One region of the Streptomyces sp. NPDC039465 genome, then DNA from elsewhere that is predicted to be linked to it. Evidence: riboswitches for the same ligand, from Rfam matches in the RefSeq annotation. Region 1 holds a riboswitch; each other region holds the start of a gene.

Region 1 (3,484 bases):
GGCGGTGCAGCGGCAGCGACCGCTCGGCGTGCGCCGCAGTGAGCGCCCGGGCCCGCTCCGCGTCGCCGCGGGCCACCGCGTCCACGATCGCCCCGTGCTCCGCCCATGCCTCGACCGGCTCGGCCGGGGTCTCGACCGCGTACATCCAGGCGATCTTGTGCCGCAGCTGGGTGAGCAGCGCGGTCAGCCCGGGGCTGCCGGATGCCTGCGCGAGCGTCTCGTGGAACCAGCTGCCCAGCGAGCGCAGATCCTCGCCCTGGCCGCGCCTGGCCCGCTCCTGGCCGAGCCTGACCAGGCCCCGCAACACCTTGAGATGGGCCTCCGTGCGGCGCTGGGCTGCGCGGGCGGCGCCCATGGGCTCCAGCAGCAGACGCATCTCCAGCAGGTCGGCGGCCTCCTGTTCGGTGGGCTCGGCGACACAGGCACCGGCGTGCCGGCGGGTGACGACGAACCCCTCGGACTCCAGGGTGCGCAGCGCCTCGCGGACCGGGACGCGGGAGACTCCGTAGCGGCGCGCGAGCTGCTCCTCGGTCAGCCGGCTGCCGCGCTCGTGTACACCGGAGACGATGTCGTCACGGATCGCCGTGCATACCGAATGCGCGGGAATGCGCATGTTCAACCTCCGCTTTGATCCGCGCGAAACCCATCTATTGACGTCTGTCCGGTGACTCTATTGCAGCGGGCCGGAATTTCCGATGCCCGGCCGGAATTCATGGATATCTTTTGGCCGGAACGCGCCGGAACGCGCCGGAACGCGCCGGGAGCAGACGGCACGGACGGCGACACGGACGACAGCGACACCGACGACGGCGGTACGGACGACCGAAGGCCCCGGCTCGATGATGACGAGCCGGGGCCTTCGGACGCGGGGCGGGCGCGTCAGACGTTGACGCCCTTGGAGCGCAGGTACGCCACGGGGTCGATGTCGGAGCCGTACTCCGCGCTGGTGCGGGCCTCGAAGTGGAGGTGGGGGCCGGTGGAGTTGCCGGTGGAGCCGGACAGGCCGAGCTGCTCGCCGGGCATCACGGACTGGCCGACCGAGACGCTGACCGAGGAGAGGTGGCCGTACTGGGTGTACGTGCCGTCGTTCATCTTGAGCACGACGTTGTTGCCGTACGCGCCGCCCCAGCCGGCCTCCACGACGGTGCCGGCGCCGACGGCGACGACGGTGGAGCCGGAGGCGGCGCGGAAGTCGACGCCGGAGTGGCTGCCGGAGGACCAGAGGGAGCCGCCGGTCTTGTAGCCGGTGGTGACGAAGGAACCGGCGATGGGGAGGCGGTAGGCGTTCAGGCGCTTGCGCTCGGCCTCGCGGGCGGCCCGCTCCTTGGCCTCGCGGATCTCCTTGGCGCGGGCCTCGGCCTTGCGCTTCGCCTCGGCCTCGGCCTTCGCCTTGGCGGCGGCCTCGAAGGCCTCCTTCTCCTGGGCGGCGGCCTGGGCGTCGATGCGGTCGGCCAGCGAGTCGGCGGCGACGGCCTGGGTGAGGCCGGTGTCCCCGATGGGACGGTCCGTGTCGGCGGCGAGCGCCGGGGAAGCGAGGGAACCGATGACGCCGGTGGTGGCGAGCGCCGCGACGGAGGCGGCCTGCGCGCTCTTACGGCTCAGACGGCTCGGGGCACGGTGCTTCCCGGTGGCACGGGTGAACGCCATGAAGTGGCTGGTCCTTTCCTTCCTTCTCGCCTACCGGGTTAGCTGACGGGTTCGGAGCAGGAAGGTCTCCTACGGTCCCCCTCTGGCGAGGCGGTCCGATTCACCCCAGGGACTGACTGGGTCCCCGGCTCCCCAGGCTCGCGCCTGACGGGGACTCGGCGATGGCTGTCCGATGCCGCGGGTGCGGCACGTGCAACTGGCGGACAGCGCCCACGACGCTAAGCGGACCGTCTTTCAATCACCAAACAGACACGCTCTTTTGTAGTGCACGCCACAGGGCAGACAGGCAGCGTCACCAACAAAGCGGACAAAGAGGAGGACCCCGACGTAACGTGACGTCGGGGTCCGCCTCGAAGGACAAACCCAATCAGCCTGTGACCACGGTCACTTCGCCGATGCCGAGCGCCCGCACCGGCTCGGCGATCTGCGACGCGTCACCGACGAGGACCGTCACCAGACGGTCCACCGGGAAGGCGTTGACGACGGCCGCCGTCGCCTCCACCGTCCCGGTCTCCGCCAGCCGCGCGTACAACTGCGCCTGGTAGTCGTCCGGCAGGTGCTGCTCGACCTGGTCGGCCAGGGTGGCCGCGACCGAGGCCGCCGTCTCGTACTTGAGCGGGGCCACACCCACGAGGTTCTGCACGGCCACGTCACGCTCGGCGTCGGTGAGCCCGCCGGCCGCCAGGGTCCGCAGCACCTTCCACAGATCCTCCAGCGCGGGGCCGGTGTTGGGGGTGTCGACGGAGCCGCTGATGGCGAGCATCGCCGCGCCCGTCACCCCGCCCGCGGTGGCCGGGTCCGCCGAGCGGAGCACCTGGCCGAAGGCCCGTACACCGTAGGTGTACCCCTTCTCCTCGCGCAGGACCCGGTCCAGACGGGACGTCAGCGTCCCGCCGAGGCAGTACGTGCCGAGGACCTGGGCCGCCCAGACGCGGTCGTGCCGGTCGGCGCCGATGCGGCCGATCAGCAGCTGGGTCTGGACCGCTCCGGGACGGTCGACGACGATCACGCGGCCGGTGTCGTCCGCGGTGATCGGCGGCATGGGGCGCGGCTCGGCGGTGTTGCCGGTCCAGGCGCCGAGCGTGTCGGCGAGGACCGCGTCCACGTCGGTGTCCGAGAGGTCGCCGACGACGACCACGGTCGCCGTGGCGGGGCGGACATGGGCCTCGTAGAAGGCCCGTACGGCCGCCGCGTCGATGGCGGCGACGGTCTCCTCGGTGCCCTGGCGCGGCCGGGACATGCGCGAGGCGGCCGGGAAGAGCTCCTTGGAGAGCTCCTTGGCCGCCCGGCGGGCCGGGTTGGCCGTCTCGTGCGGGATCTCGTCCAGGCGGTTGCGGACCAGCCGCTCGACCTCGGTGTCGAGGAAGGCGGGCGCGCGCAGCGCATCGGCGAGCAGGGCGAGCGCCTTCGGCAGCCGGGAGACCGGGACTTCGAGGGAGACGCGGACGCCGGGGTGGTCGGCGTGCGCGTCGAGCGTCGCGCCGCAGCGCTCCAGCTCGGCGGCGAACTCCTCGGCGGTGTGCTTGTCGGTGCCCTCGGACAGCGCGCGCGCCATGATCGTGGCGACGCCGTCCAGGCCCTTGGGCTCGGCGTCCAGGGGGGCGTCGAGCACGATCTCGACGGCCACCACCTGCTGGCCGGGGCGGTGGCAGCGGAGCACGGTCAGGCCGTTGTCGAGGCGGCCGCGCTCGGGGGCCGGGAAGGCCCAAGGCGTGGCCGTGCCCGGCCGGGGCTGCGGGTGGAGCGTCATGTTGGTCAACGACGCGGCAGTCTCGCTCACTGGTCCGCCCCCTCTTCCTGGTCGTTCTCGTGCTGCTCGGCGGTGACGGGTTCGTAG
Region 2 (3,484 bases), on a different contig from region 1:
GACTGTGGACTCCCTCAGGAATGTCGCCACCTTCTGGGGTGGTCCGGGGAGCTTCGCCGTGCCCTTGGTGCTGCTGGGGTGCCTGATATGGCACTTCGCCGGCCGCGGGGTGAGCGTGCCGGCCTGGACCGGGTGGGGCCTCGTGGTGTGGTGCGTGGTGGGCGGCGTGCTGCTCGTGCCGTCCCCGTTCTTCGTGGGGGCCGTCTCCGGAGCGCTCATCGTCCTGGCCGCACGGAAGGAAGACCGGTCGGCAGCCGCCCGAGATCGGGCGTTGAACGTGTCGTAAGGCGGGAATGCCGCGGCCGGCACTGCCAACTCGTGGGCAGTGCCGGCCACATGTCACCCGATGGGCACGTCGGCTCAGTAGGGGCCGTTGACGTTGTCGATGGAGCCGTAGCGGGCGGCCGCGTAGTTGCAGGCGGCGGTGATGTTGGCGACCGGGTCGTACTGGCTGTTCTTGGTGCCGGGGACGTGGTAGGCGTCGAAGGTCGGCTTGATGACCTGGAGCAGACCGATCGAGGGGACACCGTTCTGGGCGTTGATGTCCCAGTTGTTGATCGCGTTCGGGTTACCGCTGGACTCCCGCATGATGTTGCGGTGAATGCCCTCGTAGCTGCCGGGGATGCCGTGCTGGGCCATGATGTCGAGGGACTCGCGGATCCAGCCGTCGAGGTTGTTGGCGTACGCCTTCTTCGCCGGCGCCGCCTTGGCGGCGGGGGCGGCCGCGGTCAGGGTGGTGGGGCGCGCCGAGCGGTCCGCGCGCTCCGTGGCGGCGGCCGAGCGCGTGGCGGCCTTCTTGGCGATGGTGAGCTTCATGCCCGGCCGGATGACCGCCGGGTCGTCGCCCACGACGGCTCGGTTGTCCTTGTAGAGCTGCTTCCAGCCGCCCTTCACCGAGTGCTTGTCCGCGATCTTGGAGAGCGAGTCACCCGCGACGACGGAATACGTCACCGTGCCGGACTTCGCCGCCGCCTTGACCGCAGTCGTGACCGCCGCCTTTTCAACTGCGACCGAATGTGCGGCCTGCGGCGTCGCGGCTCCGGCAGCGGTCGCGCCGATCACCGGCAGGACGAGGGCGGCGCCGCCGGTGCCGACGGCGGCGAGACGGCGAGCGAGCGGGTTTTCCTTGGGACGGCGGTGCTTTCCGTGTCCACGCATGGCGAGTTCCTCTCCTTCGCCTGCGAGGTGAGCTGTCGGGTTCGGGCAGGAGATGCCCGGCCGCGGCGCACGCGGCTTCACCCCGAGCCGCTCCGGAGACCGGACCGGCGGCAAACCTGGGTCCCCCGCTCCTGCCGGACGTGTGGGTGGGTTCGATGCCCGGACGGTGGCAGGATTCGGCGGTCCATCCGGATGGAGGTGACCGTAAGCGAAGGAAAGCGACAAGAACAAGGCCGCGATTCATCAATGCAAATGAATCCGCAGAAAGGAAAGAAAAGGATCATCCTTTCGCCCGCCGCCCCTTGGCCCAACTATTCTTCTGGGCTTCATATTTGACTCCGCACCAGCACCACAGGGGGTGGAATTCGAGGTGACCCACATCACTGGCGGCGAGCATCGGTCACTATTTCCCAGAAAAGGGACTCAAGGCCCCCCATCGGGGCATCTCTTCCCTAAGTGCCAATAAAAGGAGATAAACGGACATTTCTTCCGTGTCGCCCTACGGTGATCACCGCCACAGCTGGCGGCGGACCAGTTCGTGGAAGAGGCCGTCCGTGTCCGCGAGCAGATCCGCCGGAGAGCCGAGCTGGACGATCCGGCCGTCCGACATGGCGATCACACGGTCGGCGTCCATGATCGTGGACAGTCTGTGGGCGATCACGATGCGGGTCGCGCGCAGGGCCCGGGTGGATTGGATGACCACGCGCTGGGCTTCGTTGTCCAGTGCGCTGGTGGCCTCGTCGAAGAAGAGGATCCGTGGCCGGCGGATGAGAGCCTGAGCGATCATGAGCCGCTGGCGCTGGCCGCCAGAGATGGTGCCGCCGCCGTCGGAGAGCATGGTGTGCATGCCCATCGGCATGGCCTTGATGTCCTCGGCAAGCCCGGCCATCGCGGCGGCCTCCCACGCCTCCTCCAGCGAGAACGCCTCCGCTCCCCGGATGCAGTCGAGGATCGAGCCGGTGAAGGGCTGGGCGTTCTGCAGGACGACGCCGCACTGTCGGCGTACGGCCGCCTGGTCGAGCGCCGCCAGGTCCTGGCCGTCGAAGAGCACGCTGCCGGTGGTGGGCTTGTCGAAGCCGATGAGCAGCCGCAGCAGGGTCGACTTCCCGCAGCCGCTCGCTCCGACGATCGCGACGAACTCGCCGGGGCGGACCTGGAAGTCCACGTTGTCGAGGACGAGCGGGCCGTCCTCGGTGTAGCGGTAGGACAGCTGCCGGGCTTCCACGGCTCCGCTGAGCACGCCCGGCTGGGTGGCGGCACCGCGTACCTCCGGCTCGGCCCGCAGGATCGGCGCGACCTCCTCGAAGAGAGGCTGCACGGCGGCGGCCGACAGGAGCGCTCCGGTCAGCTGGGTGACCGAGGAGAGCATCATCGTCACGGCGGTGCTGAAGGTGAGGAACTGGGCGGCGGACATCGTGCCGCGGGCCGGCCCGGCCAGCAGCATGAACATCACGAGCGTGCACAGCGGCAGGCAGACGGCGTTGAGGACCGTGACGAGGTTCTGGAGTCGGCCGACGCGCTGCTGCAGCACGCGCGTGCCCGCGAACTCCCGCGCCCAGGCCGCGTAGGCGAAGCTCTCGGCGGCGGCGACGCGCAGCTTGGGCAGACCGCGCAGCGTCTGGAAGGCGCGGTTGTCGAGCCGGTGGCTGATCTTGATCAGACGGCGCTGGTAGCGCAGCTGCCACAGCCCCAGTCCGGTGAAGACCGCCGCGATCACGAGCAGCATGCCGAGCGCGACCAGCGCGAGGGGCACGCTGTAGACCAGCAGCAGCACGAGGTTCATCGTGCCGACCGTGCTCGCCTGGACGCAGACCGTGCCGATGCCGGACAGCGTGCGGCGGATGGAGCTGATGCCCATGGCTGCGCCGGCCAGTTCACCCGTCGAGCGTCCCGCGAAGAAGTTCGTCGGCAGCCGCAGCAGCCGGTCCCACACCGCAGGCTGCAGCGTGGCCTCGATACGGCCCTCCAGGCGAAGGATGGACATGTTCTGGAGCAGCATGAAGGCGGCCGCAACCACGCCCGCCGCGATGAGTGCGACGGCGGTCTGCACGATCAGGCCGCCTTCGCCGGCCGGTACGTACTGGCCGAGCACCTTGCCGGTGGCCACGGGCACCAGCGCCCCCAGCACCACCGCGACCAGCCCGCCGAGGACGATGGCGCGCAGTTCCTGGCGGGTGTCCCGCACGCTGAAGCGGACCAGGGACAGCAGCCCCAGCTTTCCGTCGGGCAGAGGGCGGTAGAACATCACGGCCTGCCGTTCGAGGTCGGCCTCACCGGTCTTGGTGATCCGCTCGCGCGTTCCGTGCGCGGGGTCGACCGCCACGTA
Region 3 (3,484 bases), on a different contig from region 1:
GGCAACGATCGGCGGACGAGGACCCGAGCGGGCTGGCCGACGGACCGGACCCCGCGGCCGGGAACGGCGGTGAGGTACGGCCCGCCGAGGGCGCGCGGCGGTTCATCCGCGCGTTGCCGCCGCTGGTCATCGCCGGTGGGGTGGCCTTCGACCTCGCCACCCCGCCGGCGTTCACCGCCGCCCCGATGCTCTCCGCGGCCCCGCTGATCGCGGCGCCGTTCTTCTCGCTGCGGACGACCCTTTTCACCGGCATCGCCGCCGTCCTCGCCAGCATCGGACTGCACATCTTCAACAGGACCATCACCGACGTCCCGGACCTGACCGAGACCCTGACCGTGCTCACCGTCTCCGCACTCGCCGTGTTCATCAACCGGGTCGTACGGCGCAGCGGCGAGCGGCTCGCCTCCGCGCGGGTGATCGCCGAGGCCGCGCAGCGGGCGGTGCTGCCCGCGCCGGCCGAGCGGATCGGCGGGCTCCAGATCGCCGCGCGGTATGAGGCGGCGCAGGCCGACGCGTTCATCGGCGGCGACCTCTTCGCCGTGCAGGACACGCCGTACGGTGTGCGGCTCGTGGTCGGGGACGTGCGGGGCAAGGGGCTCGACGCCGTGGAGGCCGTCGCGATCGTGCTGGGCGCCTTCCGGGAGGCCGCGGAGCAGGAGTCCACCCTGGAGGGCGTGGCGCAGCGGCTGGAGCGGGCGCTGGCCCGGGAGGGCACGCGGCGGGACGATCTGGACGCCTTCGAGGGGTTCACCACGGCGGTGCTCGCCGAGATCCCGCGTGGGCACGGGGTGGTACGGGTGGTGAACCGCGGGCACCCCGAGCCGCTGCTGCTGTACGCCGACGGGGACCTGGATCTGCTGGAGCCGAGCGCCCCCGCGCTGCCGCTGGGCATGGGCGCGCTGGGGGTCTGGCCGGACCGGGCGGACGAGGCGCCGTACCCGCCGGGCGCGACGCTGCTGCTCTACACGGACGGCCTGTCGGAGGCACGGGACGCGGCGGGGGAGTTCTACGACCCGGCGGTGCGGCTGGCCGGGCGGATCTTCCCGGGGCCGGGTGCGCTGCTGGACGCGCTGGTCGACGACGTACGGCGGTACACGGGCGGCGGCTCGACGGACGACATGGCGCTGCTGGCGGTGAGCCGACCGGGGCAGCGGCAGCCGGAGCGGCGCAGGACGATGCCGGTGGTGGGCGGTAGCGGTCCGTAGTGGAAGCGCACCGCTCCGCATAACATTTGACGAACGATCAGATTTCATGGGGTTTGGCGGGTGGGGCTGAGGGGGGATCAAGTCGCCCGGTTCACCCCTCTTATGAGCGGTATGCCCAGGCCAGGACCGTTAACGATCAAGAGGAACGGCTTGGAATAAGAGCCCCGTGTCTATTAACGTTCGATAACGCAGTGCGGTCGTCCCAGCCGTCGCAAGAGGCGGCACCGTGCGCACGCGCCGAATCCCGCAAGGGAACCGGGGAACCACCACATTGGGGTGAATCGGGTCGAACGTGACCCGTAGGAGACCTTCCTGCTCCGAACCCGTCAGCTAACCCGGTAGGCGAGAAGGAAGGAAAGGAGTACGCCTCCGTGGCGTCCAACAGCCCTGCCCCCGAAGCTCCCTTCGACTCGTTCGGTGCCTCGGGTGCCCCGGGCGCGGACGCGCACACGCAGGAGTGGGGTGAATGGAACCCCACCGAGGACTCCGTACGGCCCGTGCGTGGCCGTCACCGCATCGCCAAGCAGCGCTCCAACTTCGCCCGTAGCTCCACGGTCCTCGGCGTCGGTGTCATCGCCGCGGTCGGCGCGGGCGGCATGGCCACCGCGCAGGACAAGCCGCCGGTCTCCATCTCGCTGCCCGATCTGCCGGACGCCGTCACCGACCACCTCCCGGACCCCGCCTCGCTGCCGGGCGTCGGCTCCCTGATCGCCGACGAGGACGCCACCCCCGAGCCGAACAACCCGGCGCCCCTCACCTCCGCCTCCCTGACCACCGCGCCCGCCGGCGGCGAAGAGCGGCCGCAGGAGCGGGCCGGCGCCGACGCGGGCGAGGTCCTGCGCGCCCGGATCCTCCAGCAGGCCGAGCAGCAGCAGGCCTCCGCCGACGCCGAGGCGAAGGCGGCCGCGGAGAAGGCGGCGGCCGAGAAGGCGGCGGCCGAGGCGAAGTCCCAGCAGACCGTGGCGGCGAAGGAAGCCGAGGCGGCGAAGAAGAAGGCCGAGGCGGAGGCGGCGGCGAAGGCGGAGGCCGAGCGTCTGGCCAAGCTCGCCGCGAGCTACGCCCTCCCGCTCTCCTCGTACACGCTCACCTCCACCTACGGCCAGTCCGGCTCCATGTGGTCCTCCGGCCAGCACACCGGCCTCGACTTCGCGGCCCCCACGGGCACCCCGCTGAAGGCGGTGCACGGCGGCACGGTCAAGTCGGCGGGCTGGTCCGGCTCGTACGGCTACCGCGTCGTCCTGGAGCTCCAGGACGGTACGGAGATCTGGTACGCCCACATGTCGTCGATGACGGTCTCCGCCGGGCAGACCGTGGCGACCGGGGACACCATCGGCCGCGTGGGCGCGACGGGCAACGTCACCGGCCCGCACCTGCACATGGAGGTCCACACGGCCGGCGGCGCCGGGGTGGACCCGGCGGCCTGGCTGCGCGGCAAGGGCCTCTCGGTCTGACCCGCTTCCGGCCCGCTCGGCGTGAGCGGGCCGGGCCTTGTCGCCCCTGGTTGAGGTGGGACGGGCGCTTGGAATAGGGACCCTCGGGGACGGTGTTGTCCAGCCCATGACTTCTCTGCGCCAGCTGGGCACCTCCGACCTCCACGTCTTCCCCCTCGCTCTCGGCGGCAACGTCTTCGGCTGGACCGCCGACGAGGCGCAGTCCTTCGCCGTCCTGGACGCGTACGCAGCCGCGGGCGGCAACTTCGTCGACACCGCCGACCTCTACTCGGCCTGGGCGCCGGGCAACGAGGGCGGCGAGTCCGAGACGGTCATCGGCGACTGGCTCGCGGCGCGCGGAAACCGCGACGACATCGTCGTCGCCACCAAGGTCGGCGCCCATCCTCAGTACAAGGGCCTGTCCGCCACGACGATCAAGGCCGCCGCCGAGGCGTCCCTGCGCCGGCTCCGTACGGACCACATCGACCTCTACTACACCCACTTCGACGACCCCGAGGTCCCGGTCGAGGAGATCATCACCGCGCTGGACCAGCTGGTGAAGGAGGGCAAGGTGCGCGCCATCGCCGCCTCCAACCTCACCGCGGCGCGGCTCCAGGAGTCCTTGGACTTCTCGGCGCGCGAGGGCCTGGCCTCTTATGTCGCCCTCCAGCCGCACTACAACCTGGTCTCGCGGGACACGTACGAGGGCGAGCTCCAGAAGACGGCAGAGCGGGCCGGCCTGGCCGCCATGCCGTACTTCGCGCTCGCGTCCGGCTTCCTCACCGGCAAGTACCGCCCCGGAGCGACCGTCGACAGCGCCCGCGCCGAGGGCGCGCAGGAGCACCTGGA

What was found. Region 1 has a riboswitch for cyclic di-AMP ahead of ACZ7LT_RS11000 (M23 family metallopeptidase). Riboswitches for the same ligand answer to the same signal wherever they lie in the genome.
Region 2: linked by a shared signal. The riboswitch ahead of ACZ7LT_RS29190 (transglycosylase SLT domain-containing protein) and the one ahead of ACZ7LT_RS11000 (M23 family metallopeptidase) in region 1 are both predicted to bind cyclic di-AMP.
Region 3: linked by a shared signal. The riboswitch ahead of ACZ7LT_RS14455 (M23 family metallopeptidase) and the one ahead of ACZ7LT_RS11000 (M23 family metallopeptidase) in region 1 are both predicted to bind cyclic di-AMP.

Annotation. Positions count from the first base shown of each region.
Region 1 covers NZ_JBVKAP010000003.1:107,857-111,340, reverse strand. Annotated here, with positions in the region: gene ACZ7LT_RS11005 (GntR family transcriptional regulator) at 1-613, opposite strand, end outside; gene ACZ7LT_RS11000 (M23 family metallopeptidase) at 880-1,647, opposite strand; cyclic di-AMP (ydaO/yuaA leader) riboswitch at 1,661-1,818, opposite strand; gene ACZ7LT_RS10995 (M16 family metallopeptidase) at 2,015-3,397, opposite strand; gene ACZ7LT_RS10990 (M16 family metallopeptidase) at 3,424-3,484, opposite strand, start outside.
Region 2 covers NZ_JBVKAP010000011.1:31,013-34,496, forward strand. Annotated here, with positions in the region: gene ACZ7LT_RS29185 (DUF6463 family protein) at 1-286, shown strand, start outside; gene ACZ7LT_RS29190 (transglycosylase SLT domain-containing protein) at 361-1,158, opposite strand; cyclic di-AMP (ydaO/yuaA leader) riboswitch at 1,163-1,317, opposite strand; gene ACZ7LT_RS29195 (NHLP bacteriocin export ABC transporter permease/ATPase subunit) at 1,667-3,484, opposite strand, start outside.
Region 3 covers NZ_JBVKAP010000004.1:17,236-20,719, reverse strand. Annotated here, with positions in the region: gene ACZ7LT_RS14460 (PP2C family protein-serine/threonine phosphatase) at 33-1,205, shown strand; cyclic di-AMP (ydaO/yuaA leader) riboswitch at 1,431-1,565, shown strand; gene ACZ7LT_RS14455 (M23 family metallopeptidase) at 1,577-2,656, shown strand; gene ACZ7LT_RS14450 (aldo/keto reductase) at 2,763-3,484, shown strand, end outside.